DNA from 3 places in the Pseudoalteromonas sp. BSi20495 genome. Region 3 is predicted to be linked to each of the others. Evidence: predicted binding sites of a transcription regulator. Region 3 holds the regulator's gene; each other region holds the start of a gene.
What was found. The regulator FliA, encoded in region 3, starts transcription of late flagellar genes. The targets are predictions, from matches to a motif close to CTAAAGNTNNNNNNNNNNNNGCCGATA.
Positions count from the first base shown of each region.

Region 1: the regulator FliA is predicted to act here: its motif matches at 2,273-2,299, upstream of pomA (flagellar motor protein PomA).
Region 2: the regulator FliA is predicted to act here: its motif matches at 3,106-3,132, upstream of P20495_RS11220 (flagellin).

Region 1 covers NZ_BADY01000129.1:2,419-9,951, reverse strand. Annotated here, with positions in the region: gene dxs (1-deoxy-D-xylulose-5-phosphate synthase) at 1-799, opposite strand, end outside; gene ispA ((2E,6E)-farnesyl diphosphate synthase) at 905-1,792, opposite strand; gene P20495_RS05155 (exodeoxyribonuclease VII small subunit) at 1,795-2,037, opposite strand; gene pomA (flagellar motor protein PomA) at 2,360-3,127, shown strand; gene P20495_RS05165 (flagellar motor protein MotB) at 3,130-4,050, shown strand; gene P20495_RS05170 (hypothetical protein) at 4,221-4,712, shown strand; gene P20495_RS05175 (DNA topoisomerase III) at 4,774-6,714, shown strand; gene P20495_RS05180 (M20 family metallopeptidase) at 7,049-7,533, opposite strand, start outside.
Region 2 covers NZ_BADY01000065.1:7,551-15,083, forward strand. Annotated here, with positions in the region: gene flgL (flagellar hook-associated protein FlgL) at 1-302, shown strand, start outside; gene P20495_RS11230 (flagellin) at 623-1,591, shown strand; gene P20495_RS11225 (flagellin) at 2,097-3,068, shown strand; gene P20495_RS11220 (flagellin) at 3,233-4,201, shown strand; gene P20495_RS11215 (flagellar protein FlaG) at 4,287-4,703, shown strand; gene fliD (flagellar filament capping protein FliD) at 4,730-6,136, shown strand; gene fliS (flagellar export chaperone FliS) at 6,181-6,609, shown strand; gene P20495_RS11200 (hypothetical protein) at 6,599-6,874, shown strand; gene P20495_RS11195 (6-hydroxymethylpterin diphosphokinase MptE-like protein) at 6,792-7,533, shown strand, end outside.
Region 3 covers NZ_BADY01000083.1:16,553-24,085, forward strand. Annotated here, with positions in the region: gene flhB (flagellar biosynthesis protein FlhB) at 1-726, shown strand, start outside; gene flhA (flagellar biosynthesis protein FlhA) at 800-2,911, shown strand; gene flhF (flagellar biosynthesis protein FlhF) at 2,932-4,416, shown strand; gene P20495_RS08600 (MinD/ParA family protein) at 4,409-5,269, shown strand; gene P20495_RS08595 (RNA polymerase sigma factor FliA) at 5,296-6,006, shown strand; gene cheY (chemotaxis response regulator CheY) at 6,047-6,430, shown strand; gene P20495_RS08585 (protein phosphatase CheZ) at 6,448-7,215, shown strand; gene P20495_RS08580 (chemotaxis protein CheA) at 7,231-7,533, shown strand, end outside.

The sequences.
Region 1 (7,533 bases), on a different contig from region 3:
GTAATGTATCTACAAGCATGTTTACATCGTGACCATCAATTGGGCCGATGTAATTTAGGCCTAATTCTTCAAAGAAGGTACCTGGGATCATCATGCCTTTAATATGCTCTTCCATTTTACTGGCAAGTTGCTTTACCGGAGGCACGCCTGAGAGTAACTTTTTGCTACCTTCACGAATGTTAGTGTAAAAGCTACCCGATAAAATTCGGGCAAAGTGATTTGTTAAGGCGCCAACATTTTCAGAAATCGACATTTCGTTATCATTTAAAATAATAAGCATGTCTGATTTTACATCACCTAAATGATTCATCGCTTCAAATGCCATGCCTGCGGTTATTGCTCCGTCACCAATAATGGCTACAGATTTTCGACCTTTGCCTTCTTTTTGGGCGGCAATAGACATACCTAAGGCAGCTGAAATAGAGGTGCTTGAATGACCTACGCTAAACGTATCGTATTGGCTTTCATCGCGAAAAGGAAAAGGGTGTAAACCGTCTTTTTGGCGAATAGTGTGCATTTGGTCGCGACGACCTGTAAGGATTTTATGTGGATAAGCTTGATGACCCACATCCCAAACTAGGCGATCGTCTGGAGTGTTATAAACATAATGCAGCGCAACGGTTAGTTCAACCGTCCCTAAACCAGACGCTAGATGACCGCTACTTTGCGATACTGAGTTGAGTAAATAATCGCGCAGCTCATTGCTAAATGCAGGGAGTTTATCTTGCGCTAAATCACGCAATTGGGCTGGCTCGTCAACCAAATTAAGTAATGGATACTTGCTACTATCAAGTGTCATGGTTTTATATATATCCTTCGCTAACATTAATTAATCCAAAGCTTTTACGAATAATTAATGTTGAGTAATAATGTCAGTGTTAATTGCAATACGTGTGAGTAATAATTAGTGGTCACGCTCAATTAGGTAATTTGCCAGCGATGCAAGAAGTGTGGTGTCTGCATCTATATTTGCCAACGCTTCATGGGCTTGTTGTATTAAGTTTTGTGCCTTTTCTTTAGCGCCTAGCATACCTAATAACGCAGGGTATGTCGCTTTATTCGCGGCAATATCGGAGCCTTGTGGTTTACCTAAAGTAACCGTATCGCCTTCAACATCTAAAATGTCGTCGTGTACTTGAAATGCAAGCCCTATAGCATACCCAAAAACGCTTAAGTTTTCTAAGGTTTGTTCATCAACATTTTCGCTGCACAGTGCACCAAGTGTAATTGCGCAATTAATAAGTGCGCCAGTTTTTAGCTTATGTATTCGCTCAAGTTCTTGTACTGTAATTATTTTATCAGTGGCTGCAATATCTAAACCTTGACCTGAAACCATTCCTTCAAGGCCTGATGCGTGGGCGAGTGCCGCTATCATTTTTACCTGTGTTTGAGCAGAGCAGTTAAAACTATGTTTAGCAATTAGTTCAAAAGCTAAAGTTTGAAGAGCATCGCCGGCTAAAATTGCTTGGGCTTCACCATAAACTATATGACAAGTTGGTCGACCACGACGCAGATCGTCGTCATCCATAGCAGGTAAGTCATCATGTACTAGCGAGTAACTGTGTATGCATTCAATAGCTGCTGCTAATATATCTAAATCTTTTTTGTCTGCCCCTAATATTTTGCCTGTTGCGTAGACTAAAAATGGGCGCAGCCTTTTTCCACCATTAAACAAACTGTAATGAGTTGCTTCTTTTATTGCTCTATCACTATCAAGTGCTTGTTCAAAATAAAGGTTTAGTGCTGATGCAACGTCTATTTGAGCACGTTCAATATGTTCTTTAATGCTCACCGCTATTCCATATCATTATCAAAGTTTGTAAGTACTGATTTATCGCCATTACCCATTAAAATAGATACCTTTTGTTCTGCTTGCTTGAGTTTACCAGATGAAGCGTTAGCTAGAGCAATACCGCGTTCAAACTGCTTCAATGACTGCTCAAGCGATAAATCACCTTGTTCCATATCACTAACAATTATTGATAATTCTTCTAGTGCTTGTTCGAAACTTAAGTTTTCAGGTTTTTTAGTCGCCATCTTATTTCAGCTTACTTGATAAATTTAGGAGCCAATTTTAGGGGGAATGCTAAACTAGGTCAAAGAATGATATGTTTTTTTCTTCTATTACGGCTAAATGTTACTTTATGTGGATTAATAAAGCCTTAATTACGGTCATACTGATATCATTTAAATGATTAATCGTTATATTAACATTGTAACTTTGTTTAAAAATAATCCTGGAATTGTTTTTTATGTTTATTTTCATATATGACTCAAGCAATTTAGCATGTTGCCGATAAGCAGTTAATAATAAAAGTTTTACAATAAGGCCTTAGTGCATGAAACCTCTGGAGGTAATGTGGATTTAGCAACCATAATAGGGATCCTTGGCGCAATTGGCTTAATTGTCATGTCCATGTTTATGAGTAGTAGTGGTGAAATGGCCATGTTTTACAATACCCCTTCAGTGGTAATTGTATTTGGTGGCTCTATATTTATAGTTTTATCTAATTACACCATGGGACAATTTTTTGGGATAGGTAAAGTTGCCGCTAAAGCTTTTATGTTTAAAATTGAATCGCCGGAAGAGTTAATTGAAAAAGCGGTTGAACTTGCAGATTCAGCTCGAAAGGGCGGTTTTCTGGCGCTTGAGGAAGCTGAAATACCAAATCAATTTATGCGTAAAGGTGTAGATATGCTAGTTGATGGTCACGATGCTGACGTTGTTAGAGCGACCTTACAAAAAGATATCACTTTAACTTCAACACGACATGAAATGGGCGCAGGCTTATTTAAAGCGATGGCCGATATTGCTCCTGCAATGGGTATGATTGGTACGCTTATTGGTTTAGTTGCTATGTTATCGAATATGGACGATCCAAAATCAATTGGTCCTTCAATGGCTGTTGCACTATTAACTACCTTATACGGTGCCTTTTTAGCAAACGTAGTGGCTATCCCTATTCAAGTTAAATTGGAACTTCGTAAAGACGAAGAGGCGATGAATCAACGTTTGATTTTAGATGCAGTTTTAGGTATCCAAGATGGTCAAAATCCAAAAGTGATTGAAGGTATTTTGAAGAACTACTTAGCTGAATCAAAACGTAAAGTTGATACTGAGGAGTAACCATGTCTGAGCAAGAGTGTAAATGTCCTCCTCCTGGTTTACCTGCTTGGATGGGAACCTTTGCCGACTTAATGTCTTTACTGATGTGCTTTTTTGTACTCTTGCTTGCATTTTCTGAAATGGATGTACTTAAATTTAAACAAATAGCAGGCTCGATGAAGTTTGCTTTCGGTGTACAAAACAAAATAGAAGTAAAAGATATTCCCAAAGGTACCTCGGTTATTGCAATGGAGTTTACGCCAGGTAAACCAGAACCTACACCAATTGAAACTATTCAGCAGCAAACCGTAGAAATGACTCAGCAAATGCTTGAATTTCAAGCCGGTGATGAAAGTTCAGCTGGCGGCAGGCAAGAACAACGAGGTGATAAACGTGGTGGTGAGTCTCGGAGCACTTCGCAGGAAAAATCTTCAGAGCAGGCTATTTCAGCAGCGGATCAAGAACAAACAAACGAGCTTGTTAAAAAAATCGCGCAGCAGCTTGAAAAGCAAATTATTGATGGTGCAATAGAGCTTGAGTCTTTAGGGCAGCAAATAATTATTCGTATTAGAGAAAACGGTTCCTTTCCTTCAGGTAGTGCATTTTTACAACCTAAGTTTAAACCTATAATTCAAGATATCGGTGTTCTTTTAAAAGATGTGCCAGGAGAGATTACAGTTTCAGGGCATACCGATGATTTTCAGGTGTCGAATGAACTGTATGTTAATAATTGGGATTTATCATCTAAACGTGCTGTGGCTGTTGCAAGTGAATTACAAAAAGTACAAGGCTTTGACAAAACTCGGATGATGGTTGTTGGGCGAGCTGAAACAAGACCTCTTGTACCAAATGATACAGATGAAGACCGCCGTCGTAACAGGCGTGTAGAGATTTCTATTTTACAAGGTAAGGCAAAAGAGTCAGCACCTATTGATGTTAGGTAACTTTACTTGGCAAATACGTTTATTTATCATAAAGTAAGCTTTCAATAACAAATGTAACGGAGTCAGCCATGAAGAATATCGATAAATTTAGTTATATGCCAGGTAATGGCGGTGGTAATGACGATAATGATGATAAAGAACCTGATAAAAAATAGGCTGAGTGTAATATTTTGCCTGAATGGTTTGAAAGTATTTCTAGGTTACTCGAGAGTAGCTGGGTTTTTATATTAAGCCCTGCTATTTTTGTGTTTTACCTACGCAAAGATCACCTTGCATTACGCTTTGTGTTGGTTACTGCTGTATTTTTTTTTTATGGAGCGTTGATCAACGACTATTTAAAAGAGTTCGATAGCAGTACTTATATATATCGTTACGTTATTTGGGCATTTAATGATCTTGCTTGGATGGCTTTGATCGCCTATTTAGGAATAAAAGACAAAATTTATTTGTGGCAGTGTGTTATCGGTCAACTAGTTGTTATAAGTGCCCCTATTTTACAGCTATTTAGGTTGGTTGATCGCCATCTATGGGATCTTTCTTATAGTACATATATTTATAAAACCTTATTGCCTTTCATTAATATTGGTACCGTTGTTGTTTGTTACCTACCGCTAGTTTATTTCTTAAGTAACAAGCGCAATATTGCATCAAACGAACAATAAAATTTATAGCTTTAAACTAATGTGCTAGACTACTGTTTATATAAACAGTGGTGAGCAAGCTATGAAACTCTACATTGCAGAAAAACCTTCACTTGGACGCGCTATTGCTGATGCGTTACCAAAACCACATAAAAAACACGATGGCTATATAGAAGTTGCTAACGGTGATTGTGTCTCGTGGTGTATTGGGCATTTGCTAGAACAAGCAGAGCCTGATGATTATGATGAGCGCTTTAAAAAGTGGCAGTTTGATCACTTACCTATAATACCTGAGCAGTGGAAGTTAAAAGCCAAAACCAAAACTCGCAAACAGCTCACTGTTTTAAAAAAATTAATTAAACAAGCTTCGCAACTTATTCATGCTGGCGATCCAGACCGCGAAGGCCAGCTTCTGGTTGACCAAGTAATAGAAGAAGCTAAAATAAGTCAGGCTAAAAAGCAAAGTACGCAACGTTTACTCATTAGTGATTTAAATTTATCTGCGGTAAAAAAATCACTGGGCGTTATGCGTTCTAATCGAGATTTTATTCCGTTAAGTGTATCTGCTTTAGCGCGCTCTCGTGCGGATTGGTTATTTGGTATGAATTTAACGCGTGCATATACATTAGCTGGGCAAAAAGCAGGATTTGGTAATGTGCTTTCGGTAGGGCGGGTTCAAACCCCTATTTTAGGTCTTGTTGTTAATAGAGATAACGAAATAGCGAATTTTGTATCTAAGCCTTTTTACGATGTATTGGCGCATTTGTTTACTCCAGATAATCAACCATTCATAGCTAAGTGGGTTCCAAGCAAAGCATGTGAGCCACATCAAGATGAAGAAGGGCGAATACTTAACAAAGCTCTTGCAGAAAATGTTGCTTCACGCATTACAAAGCAAAGTGCTGAGCTTACTTCACTCGACCAAAAACAAAAAAAGCAAAGTGCTCCATTACCTTATAATTTATCTGCTCTGCAAATAGATGCCGCTAAAGCATTTGGTATGCCAGCTCAAAAAGTATTGGATATTTGCCAAATACTTTACGAACGTCATAAACTAATTACTTACCCACGCTCAGATAATCGTTATTTACCCAAAGATCACCATCAAGAAGCATCTGCTATTTTTAAGGCAATAAGTGCTAATGGTGGGCAAAGCAGTGAATTAGTAAACGGGGCTGATGTAAAAAAGCGTAGTAAATGTTTTAACGATTCAAAAGTGGCTGCCCATCATGCCATTGTGCCTACGGCTAAACAGTTAAAGTCAGCGAGTTTGAGCGGTGACGAAGCAAAGGTATATCAATTAATAAGCCGTCATTACTTAATTCAGTTTTATCCCGACTATATATATAACGAAACTAAAGCTGAGGTAATTATTGCTGGTGGGCTTTTTAAGGCAAATGCAAAGCAAGATGTAAGCTTGGGTTTTAAGGTGTTAATGGGTAAATCTGAATTAAAAGATGAAGCCTTGCTACCTCCTTTAACAAAAGGTATGCCTCTTTTTTGCGATAAAGGCGAAGTAGTCGAAAAGCATACATCACCCCCTGCTTATTTTACCGATGCCACATTATTGGCTGCGATGACGGGCATTAGCCGTTATGTTAAAGATCCACAAATTAAAAAAGTATTAAAAGACACTGATGGTTTAGGTACGGAGGCAACACGTGCGGGAATAATCGAGTTGCTATTTAAGCGGCGTTTTTTAAAACGTGAAGGTAAGTCAATTAGAGCGACCGAAACGGGACTTGCTCTTATTAGCGTATTACCACAAGGTTTAGCGAGTCCTGATTTAACCGCAAAGTGGGAGTCGAGCTTAGGTGATATTGCACAGCAGGCAATGAGTTATCAGCAATTTTTACAGCCTTTACTTGCTGACCTAAATGGGTTTGTTCAATTAGCAGCAAACTGCGATAGCAATGCATTTGCGAAGTTACCAAAAACCTCACCTAAAAAACGTTTTGCTAAACGAGGTGGAAAAGCGACCTTTAAAAAGTCGAGTTATAAAAAAAGCTCTGTTGCTAGTTAGGGCGTGTTGACCATTCATGGTTGAATTTGCAGCAGTATGTTTGGTATTTGGGCAAGGCATAGCCTATGTAGTGTGGTTATTCCCCCATAAATAGGCGATAAAGCAGCATAAATGCCAAACATGCGCTGCCCGAAGGGTTCTGCCTAGGGGCTATTTACTCTTTGTTGCTCGGTTTTTACTTAGCCCACTAAGTTACACACCTCGCGCCGCGATTAAATAGCCCCTAGATTGAACAAATTTCAATCCATAAAGGTCAACATGCCCTAGCAACAGAGCCATTTTATTAAACCATATTGCTTAATGTTGAATTGGTATTACTTAACCTGAACTCAGGTTATTTATTAAATAAGGCAACAGCAGCGTTACTCATTGCTTTTATTCCGGTAGGAATAGCAACTTTATAATCAGGTGCGAATTTACTAGAGTGTAGGGAAGGGAGTACCTCACCTGTTTTTATCGAATCTGCATATTGTGCTTGGTTTACGCCTCCTAGCCAAAAAAGGGTAATAGGGATATTTTCATCGGTGCGTCCGTATAGGCCAAAATCTTCACCCGCCATTACAGCTTGTGTTTCAAGTACATTAGTATCGCCAATTGCGCTGGCAATAGAGTTTCTAACAATGTCTGTTTGTGCAGGGTTATTATAAGTAGATGGAATCGATTCATCTTCATGTACATATACTACAGGGTAGTTTGATTCATCCAATCCAGCGCTTTGTGCTATCCCAGCTGTAATACGTTTGATAGCAGCTATTTGAGCGCTTCTTACATCGGGGTTATAGCTTCTGAGAGTGAGTTGTAATTTTACTTCATCCGAAA
Region 2 (7,533 bases), on a different contig from region 3:
ACCCTAGCCTAACACAAGAAGAATTTAAGGAAGTTCTTGCTGACTCACTAGTACAGATAAATAATGCAAAGAACAATGTATCGCTTACTCAAGCAGGTCTTGGAGGTCGAATTAATACAGCAGACAAAGTACAGCAGTCAAATACTGATTTAGATATCAATAACAAATCGTCAAGATCTGGCTTAGTTGATATTGATATAACTGAAGCTATTACAGAACTTACAAAGCAAGAAACAGCTCTTCAAGCATCTCAGGCAACCTTTGGCCGTTTAGCCAACCTTTCATTATTTGATTATCTATAATTTTACAAAGAATAAGGCAACAACTTGCCTTATTCGAATCTTTCCCTTCTTTTTAAGATTATCCCCTTTAAATTTAGCTACTTGGTTTTTATTATTAAAAATAAACAAGTGTTTTCTATCGTGTTATTTAATTTACTGAAATAGGTAAAACCATTAAATTACAGTTAGTTAAAAATAAAGAATAAAAAAATTAAAAAAAGCTAAAGGATTTTTTAAAGGGACCGATAACTTAATTAACCAAGCAAAGCGTTGAAATAACAACTACTGCTTAATCTAGTAAGTTTGAGAGTAAATGATAAGTTTACTTCGGGAGAGATATTATGGCTTTATATGTAAATACAAATGTTAGTGCATTAAACGCACAAAGACAATTAAGCAATTCTGGTAACGCATTAGATACATCATTCCAACGTTTATCATCTGGTATGCGCATCAATAGCGCAAAAGATGATGCAGCGGGACTTCAAATTTCAGACCGTCTAACCGCACAAGTTAATGGCTTAAATCAAGGTAACCGTAACGCAAACGATGGTATTTCTTTAGCACAAACTGCTGAGGGAGCACTTGATGAAGTAACATCAATGTTTCAACGTATTCGTACACTTGCTCAACAAGCATCAAATGGTTCTAATACAGATGAAGATAGGTTAGCGATACAAGAAGAGATTCGCTCTTTATCATCAGAGGTGAACCGTGTTGCAGAAGATACGACGTTTGGTGGTCAGAACTTACTTGATGGTAGTTATGATGCTAATTTCCAAGTCGGTGCTGATGCAGTGCAAACTATTGGTTTTAGTATGCAAAATGTAGGTGCTACTGCAGGTGTAAACAGTGTATCAGCTAATGGTGGTTTTACAATGTCTGGTATTGCTGTTGTGGCAAGTGCTGTTACAGGTAATCGCTTATCAGGACTTGCTGAAGGTGCTTCTGATATCGGTGGTGCAGCACTAACTACAGATACATTTGCCGCGTCATTCGTAGCTACAGCTATTAGTGTATCTAGCCAAGCAAATGCACAAGTAGTATTTGCAGGCATGGATTCTTTAATTGCGGTAGTAGATAAAAAACGCGCTGAGTTAGGTGCGGTTCAAAACCGTTTTCAATCAACGATTCGTAACCAATCGAATATATCAGAAAACTTATCAGCGGCACGTTCTCGTATTAAAGATACTGACTTTGCTGCAGAAACAGCTAATTTAACCAAGATGCAGATTTTACAACAGGCTAGCCAAACAATTTTAGGTCAAGCAAATCAGCGTCCACAGGCTGCATTAAGCTTACTAGGTTAATCGGTGAAGGTTTAACAGAAAGATTAGTCAAAGTATTGACGAAGAAGAATAAAAGCGCCTTTGTTTAATGGGGTATTAACAAAGGCGCTACAGGATTTTTCAAGCGGAGGCTTTAAATCCCAACAGTTCTTACATTTGCAGAACACATAAACATAAGCATAAACTATGCCATTAGTTTATGAAAGTTAACCCACTCTCAAACTTATCAGATCATAAGGCCCGTAAGGGCCTTATTACTCTTTTTTATTATAATACTACTATTTTAGCCTGCCCAATCACAAACCAAGCGTTGTCTAATGGCTGCTTGTATACTTCTTTATTTTAGTTAACTAAAGTTGGCCTAATGTTTGCTTATGTATTTGTAAGTTTATTATTAACTTACAAAGTGGCAGATAGTTGCCCCTAGGCATGAGTTATGCGTACATATCTAGTCACTTTGTCAAATATCCACTTTCTTTCGAATGAGATAGTGACTTAACTTTGACAGATAAGAAGAGAGTATATTATGGCTTTATATGTAAATACCAATGTGAGCGCACTAAATGCACAGAGACAACTTGATAGAAGCGGTGGAGATTTAGACACGTCTTTTAAACGCCTTTCTTCGGGTCTTCGCATAAATAGTGCAGCTGATGATGCTGCTGGATTACAAATTTCAGACCGTTTACAATCGCAAATACTTGGCCTTAATCAAGGGAACCGAAATGCGAATGATGGTATATCTTTAGCCCAAACGGCAGAAGGTGCAATGGATGAAATTACGTCTACCTTTCAGCGTGTCCGTACTCTTGCACAACAAGCTTCGAATGGTTCGAATACAGATGAAGACCGCTTAGCAATTCAAGAAGAAATACGTCAATTATCTGATGAAGTAAACCGTATTGCTACAGATACGACATTTGGCGGCCAAAGTTTACTTGATGGTAGTTACTCAGCAAGCTTTCAAATTGGTGCTGATGCAGTGCAAACTATAGGTTTTAGCATGCAAAATGTTGGTGCTACTGCAGCAGTTAATAGTGTGTCAGCTAATGGTGGGTTTACTTTGTCAGGTATCGCAGGTATCGCAAGTGCGGTTTCAGGACAGCGCTTATCGGGGTTAGCTGAAGGTGTATCTGATATCGGTGGGGCCGCTTTAACAACAGATACTTTTGCGGCAACATTTATCGCAAGTAATATAAGTGTTTCAAGCCAAGTTAACGCGCAATTAGTTTTCGCCGGTATGGATGCACTTATTGCAGTTGTTGATAAAAAACGTTCAGAGTTAGGTGCTGTGCAAAACAGATTCCAGTCAACTATTCGTAACCAAGCTAATATTTCTGAAAACTTATCTGCAGCTAAATCGCGTATTAAAGATGCTGATTTTGCGATGGAAACGGCTAATTTAACCAAAAACCAAATATTACAACAAGCAAGTCAAACTATTTTAGGGCAGGCTAACCAACGTCCTCAAGCGGCGCTTAGTTTACTTCAAGGTTAACAATATAGGCGTAAATAAAAATTAAATACAAATAAAGCTAAAGCTTTTGCTTTAATGGGCGATAAATGATTTAGAGGACTAAAAATCCAGTACTCTAAATCTCGGATTATAACAGGGTAGGGGTATCCCGTTATAATCCATCGAACTTTGAAGCGGAGGCTATTATGGCTTTATATGTAAATAGTAATGTGAGTTCTTTGAACGCACAAAGACAACTAAGTAACTCTAGTAATGCGTTAGATACATCATTTCAACGTTTATCGTCTGGTATGCGTATTAATAGTGCAAAAGATGATGCTGCAGGTATGCAGATTTCAAACCGTCTAACATCGCAAGTTAATGGTTTGGACCAAGGGAATCGAAATGCTAACGATGGTATTTCACTTGCGCAAACTGCTGAGGGAGCGCTTGACGAAGTAACATCAATGTTCCAGCGTATCCGTACACTTGCTCAACAAGCATCAAATGGCTCGAATACTGATGAAGACCGTTTAGCTATCCAAGAAGAGATTCGTTCACTATCATCAGAAGTTAACCGTGTTGCAGAAGATACAACGTTCGGTGGTCAAAACCTGTTAGATGGTAGCTATGACGCTCAATTTCAAGTTGGTGCTGATGCAGTGCAAACTATTGGTTTTAGTATGCAAAATGTAGGTGCTACTGCAGGTGTAAACAGTGTGTCAGCTAATGGTGGTTTTACAATGTCTGGTATTGCTGTTGTGGCAAGTGCTGTTACAGGTAATCGCTTATCAGGACTCGCTGAAGGTGCTTCTGATATCGGTGGTGCAGCACTCGCTACAGATACATTTGCCGCGTCATTCATAGCAACAGCTATTAGTGTATCTAGCCAAGCAAATGCACAAGTAATATTCGCAGGTATGGATTCTCTTATCGCTGTAGTTGATAAAAAACGTGCTGAGTTAGGTGCGGTTCAAAACCGTTTCCAATCAACGATTCGCAACCAATCAAATATCTCTGAAAACTTATCAGCGGCTAAGTCACGTATTCAGGATACAGATTTCGCGCAAGAAACAGCTAACTTAACTAAGATGCAAATCTTACAACAAGCTAGTCAAACAATTCTAAGCCAAGCAAATCAGCGTCCACAGGCTGCTCTATCTCTTTTAGGCTAACTGATTTGAACTATAGGCCACTTTAGATTAAGCAAATTGTCCAAATGTGGCTTATAGTACTTATAAATGTTTCGAGGGTGCCGAAATGATTGATTTAAACTCTACACAAAAAACAACAGATGGATTACATACTGCGAGTAATTTTGTTACCAAAGAAGCAGTAAAGAAAGAAAAGCTTGAAAAAGGTACTGATTTAACAGCTAGAGAAGCTGTTGATATTAAAACTGCACAAAAGCTTGAAGAGAAAAAAGATAATGATTTATTTGTTGAAGTAAAAGAAAATTTAGAAAAGCTAAATGAGTATATCCCTTTAACATCAACTAATTTAAAATTTGAGTTTGATGAACGAGGGGATTTTCCTATTATCAAAGTACTTGATAAAAGTAACGATGAAATAATAAGAGAAATCCCTACAGAAGAGTTCAGGGAAATAGCTAAAGCTTTAGATGAATTTGCCGATAAACTAATTAATAAGGGTTTACTGTTTAATAAAACAGTCTAAGCCATTCAGCTATTTAGGATTATATTATGCCTCTTATTACATCTGCGGGTATTGGCTCAGGCCTTGATTTAGAAAGTATTATTTCAGCTTCGGTGGATGCTGAAAATGTGCCTAAGATGAATGCCTTTGCTGCAAAGGATGAGGCGCTTCAAGTTGAGTTATCAGCTATCGGTGAAGTTAAATCTGCATTGTCTCAGTTACAAGACACTATAGAAAAACTAGCAGATCCTGACAATTTTAATAAGCGAGTTGCTAATATAACTCAACCAACCAGTGATGATGGAGATTTAATTTCTGTCACACCTACTTCAAACATTACGCCTGGTGATTTTAAAATTGAAGTTATTGAGATTGCTCAAGGCAGCCGTGCATTATCTGAAGATGGATTATTTGCGTCTAATGAAGAAGTAGTTAGTGCTTCTGGCGGGACATTGTCTTTTTCGGCAGGGCCTGATAAAGCCTTTGATTTAACGCTAGACGCGGGCGCGACGCTTTCTGACTTACGTGATGCGATTAATGACTCAGATAATAATTTTGGCGTTACTGCGAATATAATTAACACCGGTACAGAAGCAAAGCTTGTCCTAACTTCAACAGTAACGGGTACAGGAAACGATCTTGTTATTACTAATGATAACGCTGAACTTGATAATGTTTCAACTATAGGTAACGCAGGCGGTGCAGGTGGTATTGGCATTGCAGCAGAGAATACCGCAAAGGATGCGGTAATAAAAGTTGACGGTATCACTATAACGAATGACACAAATACCTTTAAAGATGCTGTGCAAGATATGACTATTACAGCTAAGCGTGCAAGCGTTGGTGGTGAAGTAGCTAAGCTATCTGTTGATTTTGATAGAGATAGCGCAACGACGCTAGTTGATGAGCTTATTACTAATTATAACAATGTTATTGGCCAATTAGGGTTTCAGTCGCGCGTAGGTAAACCACTAAATAGCGATTCTACTATTCGATCTTTGAGTTCACAACTCGTTAATGCTTTGTCTACTAATTTGACCGATGCAGGCCCATTTGAGAGTATTTTTGATATAGGCATTGGCGTTGACAAAGAGGGTTATTTAGAAAAGTCATCTTTAGTTCGCAGTTTGAATGATGCATTAGATAATAATTTTGATGATATTGGCAAGGCTTTTGCAGGTGAGAACGGTATAGCCACAAAGTTTGAAACGTTGCTTAATAACTACATAGATTCAGACGGCATCATGAAGCAGCGTGAAGATAGTTTGAACGGGCAAATATCGGAATTAGAAGATGATGTTGAGAATCATCAGTATAGGATGGAGTCTTTGGAGGCAAGGCTACGTGAACAGTATGCTGGCTTAGATGTGTTACTTGCTCAAATGCAATCAACTCAAACCTACTTAAGTGCTCAATTGGCGAGCCTTCCAGGATTTACTCGTTCAGATAACTAAACATTTTAAGAATTGAATAAGCATTCATATAAAATAGGTGAATTATGTATAACGCTAAAGTAAAAAACTATCAAAAAGAAGCCCTAAAAACGAGAGTCGCAGGTGCAGATAGATATGAAATTATTCAAATGTTGATGTCTGGTGCGATAGAAAAGATGGTTTTAGCAAAAGTTGCCATTGAAAAAAAACATTTAGAAGCTAAGAGCGAGCATATTTCAAGGGCGTCGGCAATTATTAGTGCTTTACGCGGCTGTCTTGATTTTGACGCAGGTGGTGATGTCTCTGATAACTTATATTCTTTGTATAGCTACATGGTTGATCGCCTCTTAGATGCAAGCATAAAAAACGATCCTGAGATTGTGACGGAGGTTTCTAACTTATTAAAAGAGATAAAATCAGCATGGGATGAAATTCCATATGACGTAAGAGAAAAAACGTTGTCTGAGAATGGTATTGACGCACATGCAGGATAGGTTTGAATCATTAATCAAACAGTTAGAGATTGCGATTGATAATGAAAATTTAGAACTTGCAACAAAATTAGATAAACAGTTATTAGAAAACATGAATAGCATGGATAAAGCTCTTTTAAATGAAAATATAGTTTATTTGCAGTCTCTTGTTGAAAGACATCGTTTTATAGTCAATAAAGTCGATGTCAGTAAAAAACAGGTTCATAAAAATATTACCCAGTTTAATAAAAATCAAAAAAACCTTAAGAAATATACACATGTCTAAAAATGATCTGCACAAAGCTCAAAAGTCTATAAACGAGATTGAAGAAACCCTGAATTCGATTTCTAAAAAACAGCAAAATGAAGATGCTTTTGTAGAAAAAGCGAATGTTATTTTTGAAAATAATATTCATGCATTTAGAAAATACTTTCCTGAGATAGCTGATAAGTTTATTTCACATGAACCAGATAATAAATTCAATTTGTTCCTGAACCCAAATGGTACAGCTAACTTTGTTGATTATGATACAGGGGTACCAATATATAGCGATGACCCCCATACTCAGTCTAAAGAGCAGATTAAAAGTATGCTTAAAAACCCTATTTTAGGGAAAGTCGATCATACCCAGTTAGAATTTATAAAAAACGAGACAAACTTTATCCATATCGATTTGATGGCAGGTATTGGTTCTATTTATAATGAGGCCCAGCGAGGTCTAGAAAAAGCAAGTAGTCTTGCAGAATATGTCCCTAGTGCTATTATTTTTGGGGTTGGTCTGGGGTATTATTTAGATAATTTTTTTGATAATTTCAATGCAGCTTACATTAGTGTATTTGAGCCTAATGAAGATTACTTTTTTGCTAGTTTATTTACTTTTGACTGGGTTGATTTTCTTAGTAAAGTTGATGAAGCAGGTAGTTATTTATATTTTTCAATTGGCG
Region 3 (7,533 bases):
CGTATGTTTGGACCACAAGCCGCAGTTGAGTTGTTCAAAGCTATTTTGAAGTTTTCTGTTGTTGCAGGATTTGCTGTATTTTTGATTAACACCTATTTTGACGAAATTTTACATTTAAGTATAGAACCTGCACCAGGTAATATTATTCATGCCTTAGAGATTTTAGCATGGATGTTCTTAGCACTTTCTTGTACATTAATTATTATTGCAGCAATCGATGCGCCATATCAAAGTTACACCCACCACAAACAATTAAAAATGACTTTGCAAGAGGTTAAAGATGAGTATAAAAACTCGGAAGGTGACCCACAAATAAAAGCACGTATTAGGCAAACACAAAGGCAAATGTCGCAAAAACGCATGATGCAAGATGTGCCTGATGCAGATGTTATTGTTACTAACCCAACTCATTACTCAGTCGCTTTAAAGTACGATACGGAGCGTGCAGGAGCGCCTATTGTATTAGCCAAAGGTATTGACGAGATGGCAATGCAAATTCGTAAAGTAGCAATTGGTAATGAAGTCCCCATTGTAGAGTCCCCCATGCTAACTAGAGCACTTTATCATACGGCTGAAGTTGGCGACCAAATACCTGATCAGCTATTTACGGCTGTTGCACAAGTGCTAGCGTATGTATTTCAGCTAAAACGTTTTAACAAGGGACGAGGAAAACGCCCTACAAAGCTTAGTAATAAACTCCCCATCCCCGACGCCTACAAGTATTAATATCGCAAATTTACTAACTTGGAATAGTTATTGCTAATTCTATATAGTGTCAATTTTTTGAAATTGTAGAATTATGAGTTTTAAAGCGGTATTACAACAACTTAACAGAGACAAAAAAGAATATGCCAAAGGAGTAGGGACTCCTTTGCTTGTGCTTGCTGCACTGGGAATGGTGATTTTACCATTACCGCCATTTTTACTCGATATCCTTTTTTCGTTTAATATTGCGCTCGCATTAGTTGTATTACTCGTGACTGTTTACACGATGAAACCAGTTGAATTTGGTATGTTCCCCGCTGTATTACTTATCGCTACGATTATGCGCTTAGCGCTCAACGTTGCTAGTACTCGAGTTGTGTTACTTGAGGGTCATAACGGTGGTGATGCTGCCGGTAAGGTCATTGAAGCATTTGGCTCAGTTGTAATTGGTGGTAATTATGCAGTTGGTTTAGTTGTATTTTTAATTCTTATCATTATCAACTTTGTAGTAATAACAAAGGGTGCTGGACGTATTTCTGAGGTATCTGCACGTTTCACCCTTGATGCAATGCCAGGTAAACAAATGGCAATAGATGCCGATTTAAATGCCGGCTTTATTAGTGCTGAGCAAGCGCGTGACCGTCGCGAGGAAGTAACTCGCGAAGCCGATTTTTACGGTTCAATGGATGGTGCGAGTAAGTTTGTAAAAGGCGATGCAATAGCCGGTATCGTTATTTTAATTATTAATATTGTAGGTGGCTTATTTGTTGGGATGATCCAGCATAACTTAAGTTTTAGCCATGCAATGGAAGTATATACACTTCTAACCATTGGTGACGGTTTGGTTGCTCAGCTTCCATCATTATTGCTCTCAATTGGCACGGCAATTGTAGTAACACGTCAAAATGAGTCGCTTAATATGGGTGACCAATTCAAGAAACAACTTGGTAACGAAAAGTCACTCTTTATTGCTTCAGGTATTTTGATCATCATGGGGTTAGTCCCTGGTATGCCGCATTTTGCTTTTTTGAGTTTAGGCGCACTACTTGGTTACTTAGCCTATTACACGCAGCAAAGTAAAATCAAAGCTGCTGCAGCCGAAGCTGAAGAGGCTGCAAATGGCGGAAGCACCGCGACAGGTGTTGCGAATAAACAAGAGCAAAAAGAGCTTGGTTGGGATGATGTTCAGCAAGTTGATGTAATAGGATTAGAAGTAGGGTATAGATTAATTCCGCTGGTTGATCAATCACAAGGTGGTGAACTACTCAACCGGATTAAAGGAGTGCGTAAAAAGCTTTCTCAAGAGCTTGGATTTTTAGTTCCTCCTGTTCATATTCGCGATAATTTAGAACTAGACCCTAATGCTTACAGAATAACGCTAATGGGAGTATCTACTGGTGAGGGGGAGCTTAAGCATGGTGATGAGCTGGCTATTAACCCAGGGCAAGTATTTGGTCCAATAAAAGGAATTGAAACTAAAGATCCTGCATTTGGATTAGACGCGGTTTGGATTAAACCTGATCAAAAAGACGAAGCTCAATCTTTAGGCTATACCGTTGTTGATTCTGCCACAGTGGTTGCAACTCATATTAGTCAGTTGTTAACTAACAGCGCAGCGTTGTTACTAGGGCATGAAGAAGTTCAAAACTTACTTGATATGCTTGGAAAGAGTCATCCTCGTTTGGTTGAAGGACTTGTCCCTGATGTATTGCCGTTAACCGCTATTGTAAAAGTACTACAGAACTTATTGAACGAAGGGGTGGCTATTCGCGATATGCGATCAATTGTACAAACCCTTGTTGAGTATGGTCCTCGTAGCCAAGACCCTGATGTATTAACGGCTGCAGTGCGTATTTCTCTGCGTAGATTAATTGTTCAAGATGCGGTTGGAATGTCATCTGAAATACCTGTCATAACCTTGGCGCCTGAGTTGGAACAGATGTTGCATCAGTCATTGCAAAATGCAGGCGATGAAGGTGCCGGTATAGAGCCAGGACTTGCAGAGCGACTTCAAGTGTCATTGAATGAAGCGCATCAAAATCAAGAAATGGCCGGTGAACCTTCAATACTGTTAACGTCAGGAATGTTACGTACTGTGTTATCTCGTTTTGTTAAGTACACCATACCAGGATTAAGGGTGATGTCTTATCAAGAGGTGCCAGACGAAAGACAGATAAAAATTGTCAGCTCTGTAGGCCAACAATAAGATTTTAAAGGGGTTGAATAATGAAAATTAAACGTTTTTTTGCTAAAGATATGCGTACAGCACTTAAAGAAGTGAAAGATGAACTTGGTGTTGATGCGGTTATTATGTCTAACAAAAAGCTGGCTAATGGCGTTGAGATTGTAGCCGCAGTTGATTATGAAAAAGCGGCCCCTAAATCAGCTGCACAGCCGCAAAATACTTTAGCGCGTGCGGATGACTCAGCACAATCACACAGTATACATAATTTTGTAAAGCCAGAGCTTCAACGCACTAAAGCTGCCCCCCAAGCTAGGGTTGCAGATAGTTTAGAAGCTTTACTAGAGCGTCAATCTCCTCGCCCACGTTCACCTGAATTAGCATCAATGTTTTCTCAATCGGGTATTGAAACGACCGATAATTATCAAGAGCCAGTTGTCAAACCTCGCTCAGCGAATATGTTTGCTCGCGAAGATATTGCACCAACACGTCCACAGACCCAAGCCGATAGTTTAGGTTTTGATGACCTAGATCGTGATTTTGATGATCTAGATAGCCCCGTAACACCTCAAGCGCACGTTAAAAATAATGAAAGTGAAGAAATGACGTCAATGCGTGAAGAAATGAACGCTATTCGTCAATTGCTAGAGCACCAAGTGTCAGGTTTAATGCAGCAAGATATGGCACGCCGTGACCCCACACGTGCTTGTATGATTGACCGTTTAGTTGGTATGGGAATCGATAAAGAAGTTGCAGAACAAATGGCGTGTTTTGTACCTGATGACGTATCTCGCCAACAAGGTTGGAAGGCTTTGTTAACAATGGTCGAAGACCAGATGCAAACTACGAATAATGAAATACTACGTCAAGGTGGTGTTTACGCATTGGTAGGCCCTACTGGTGTGGGGAAAACGACAACAGTTGCAAAGTTGGCTGCTTTAGGCGCACAGAAATACGGTGCAGATAAAGTGGCGCTAATAACCACCGATACATACAGAATTGGTGCTTATGAGCAACTTGCAACATACGGTCGAATTATCGGTTGTGGAGTAAAGCAGGTTAAAGATGCTAATGAATTAGCTGAAGTTTTATACCATTTACGAAATAAACGTCTAGTATTAATTGATACAGCAGGTATGAGTCAACGAGACTTACGTTTAACAGAGCAATTGAATACGCTTATGCGCAATCAACGTGTTGATATTCGTAGTTATTTAGTATTAAGTGCAACAGCGCAAATAAATGTCTTGCAAGAAACAGTACGACATTTCAAAAAAGTGCAGTTAAGTGGTTGTATTTTCACCAAGTTGGATGAATCTTTAAGTTTAGGTGAGATTATTAGTATTGCGATTCAAAATCGCCTTCCAATAGGGTATCTTACTAATGGTCAACGAGTTCCAGAAGACATTCGTGTTGCAAATGCAGAAAAACTAGTAAAAAAAGCTGAGCAATTGTATTTGAAAAGAATAAAAGCACAACATTCACGACACCAAGCAGTGGCGTCGAGCACAGTAGGGATGTATGATTAACACAGTATTAGATCAAGCAAGCGGCCTGCGCAAAATGAGTCAAAACAATAACAACGGCGTAAAAGTTATCGCTGTTACTGGTGGCAAGGGTGGTGTAGGTAAAACAAATGTTTCACTTAACACGGCAATAGCATTAGGCCAGCAAGGTAATCGAGTTTTAGTACTTGATGCCGACTTAGGTCTAGCGAACTGTGATGTGATGCTCGGATTACGGGTTGAACGTAATTTATCACATGTACTTTCTGGTGAGTGTGAACTCGATGAGATTTTAGTTGAAGGTCCTGCAGGAATTAAAATTGTACCAGCGACCTCTGGTTCTCAGAGTATGGTGGAATTATCACCGTCTGAACATGCAGGCCTTATACGCGCTTTTAGCGAATTAAATACCGAATTTGATATCTTAATTGTAGATACCGCTGCGGGTATTTCAGATATGGTACTGAGCTTTTCTCGTGCTGCTCAAGATGTAATGGTTGTAGTGTGCGACGAACCGACTTCAATCACAGATGCTTATGCACTTATTAAAGTGTTAAGTCGTGAGCATGGGGTGTATAAATTCAAAATTGTAGCTAATATGGTTCGTAGTATGCGTGAAGGTCATGAGTTATTTGCAAAACTTTCAAAAGTAACGGACCGATTTTTAGATGTGTCAATGGAGTTGGTTGCAACAATCCCTTATGACGAAAATATGCGTAAGGCAACTCGCCGTCAAAAAGTGATTGTAGAACTTTTTCCTAGTTCTCCTGCTTCAGTTGCCTTTAAAGCACTGGCGACAAGAGCAGTGAAATGGCCTATACCTAACCAACCTTCAGGACATTTAGAGTTTTTTATTGAGAAGCTAGTTAACGGCTAATTATGACAACATTGGTAAATAGAGCTATGGGATATCAATCAACACAAAATTTAAATGTGATTGTTGAAAAACATGCATCGCTAGTCAAAAAAGTGGCATGTCATTTAATTGCTCGTTTGCCTCCAAGTGTCCAACTCGATGACCTAATTCAGTCGGGTATGATAGGCCTAATTGAAGCATCAAAAAACTTTGATGCAACCAAAGGCGCAAGTTTTGAAACGTTCGCGGGAATACGAATTCGCGGTGCCATGCTTGATGAAATGCGCCGTGGTGACTGGGCTCCTCGGTCGGTTCATAGAAAAAGCCGTCTTGTAGCCGAGACGATTGCTGGATTAGAAAGTAGCTTGAATCGTGAACCAACCGATATAGAAGTTGCTGAAAAACTTGAAATTTCGTTAAATGAGTACCATCATATTTTAAACGATGTAAACACAAGTAAAGTGTTAGGCATCGAAGACCTCGGGGTCGATGAAGATGTTATTACCACGGCGGGCCAAGATTTAACGCTAGACAAACCGTTTAATAACGTTAAAAATGAACGATTTAATGAATCATTATTAAATGCTATCAAGTCATTACCAGAGCGAGACGCAATGGTACTTTCTTTGTACTATAACGATGAAATGAATTTAAAAGAAATTGGACATATACTCGATGTAAGTGAATCGCGTGTAAGTCAGATACATGGTCAGGCGATGATTAAGCTAAAAGCAAAAATCAATGACTGGATAAACTAGTAGTAAGTAAATACAGGTTAAGACCTCACTGGAGGATGTTTTGGATAAAAACATGAAAATTCTTGTTGTTGATGATTTTTCGACAATGAGACGTATTATTAAAAATCTATTGCGCGACTTAGGCTTTACCAACGTCCAAGAAGCGGATGACGGCTCTACAGCCTTACCCATGTTACAAAATCAAGTTTTTGATTTTGTGGTAACAGATTGGAACATGCCAGGAATGCAAGGTATTGATCTTTTGAGAGCGATAAGGGCTGACGATAAATTAAAACACCTTCCTGTTTTAATGGTGACAGCTGAAGCTAAAAAAGAACAAATAATAGCAGCGGCTCAAGCTGGTGTTAATGGCTATATTGTAAAACCATTTACAGCTGGCACATTAAAAACTAAATTAGAAAAAGTGTTCGAACGCTTAGGTTAATAATAGGGGAAAGGCTTATGCCAGCACCTGCTGCGCCTCGGATAACGTTAGAACAAGCTCGTCAGCTCGTCACTTTTTTAGAAAATGGCGAACATGATAAAGCTGATCAACTAATTTTAGATACTGCATCTAAAGAGCAGTCAGAAATATTTGACGAAGTGGGAAAGTTGACGCGTCAACTACATGAAGCTTTAAAAGGCTTTGAGCTAGACACGCGCCTAACAGATCTCACTAACGACGCTATACCTGATGCTAAAAAACGGCTTAATTATGTCATTGAGATGACAGAAAATGCTGCAAATAAAACCATGGATGCGGTTGAGGCGAGTTTACCGATAGCACAACAGTTAGCTGATGAAATATCCCATATCAAACCGACATGGGACCGTCTAATGAGTCGTGAAATTGAACTCGGTGAATTTAAAGTACTGTGCCACAGCATTGATAAATTCATGAGCAGTTCTCATCATAAAACTGATGAGTTACAAAGCTTCATGACTAACATATTAATGGCCCAAGATTATCAAGATTTGACAGGTCAAGTAATTCGCCGAATTATAGAACTTGTTAGGGAAGTTGAAGAAAGCTTACTTCATCTTTTAACTGCTTTTTCTGAACAAGATATCAGTAAAGCAGTCACCCTAAAACCACAAAAAATAGATGACCCAGTTGACCCAGAAACATTAGCAGGTCCTGAAGGGCCTATTATTGATAAAGAATCACGTAATGATGTTGTGTCTGATCAAGATGAAGTCGATGATCTTTTATCAAGTTTGGGCTTCTAAGAGGAGAGTAACTGCATGTTTGAAGTCGATGAAGATATTTTACAAGACTTTCTTGTAGAAGCAGGAGAAATCCTTGAGCTTTTATCTGAACAGTTAGTTGAACTGGAAAACAATCCAGAAGATACCGAGTTGCTAAATGCTATATTTAGAGGCTTTCATACCGTAAAAGGCGGTGCTGGATTCTTAGCTATGACTGAGCTTGTTGACGCATGTCACGGCGCAGAAAATGTATTCGACTTGTTAAGGCAAGGCGTTCGTTCTGTTAATTCTGAGCTAATGGATGTTATCTTACAAGCACTTGATACTATCAATGAAATG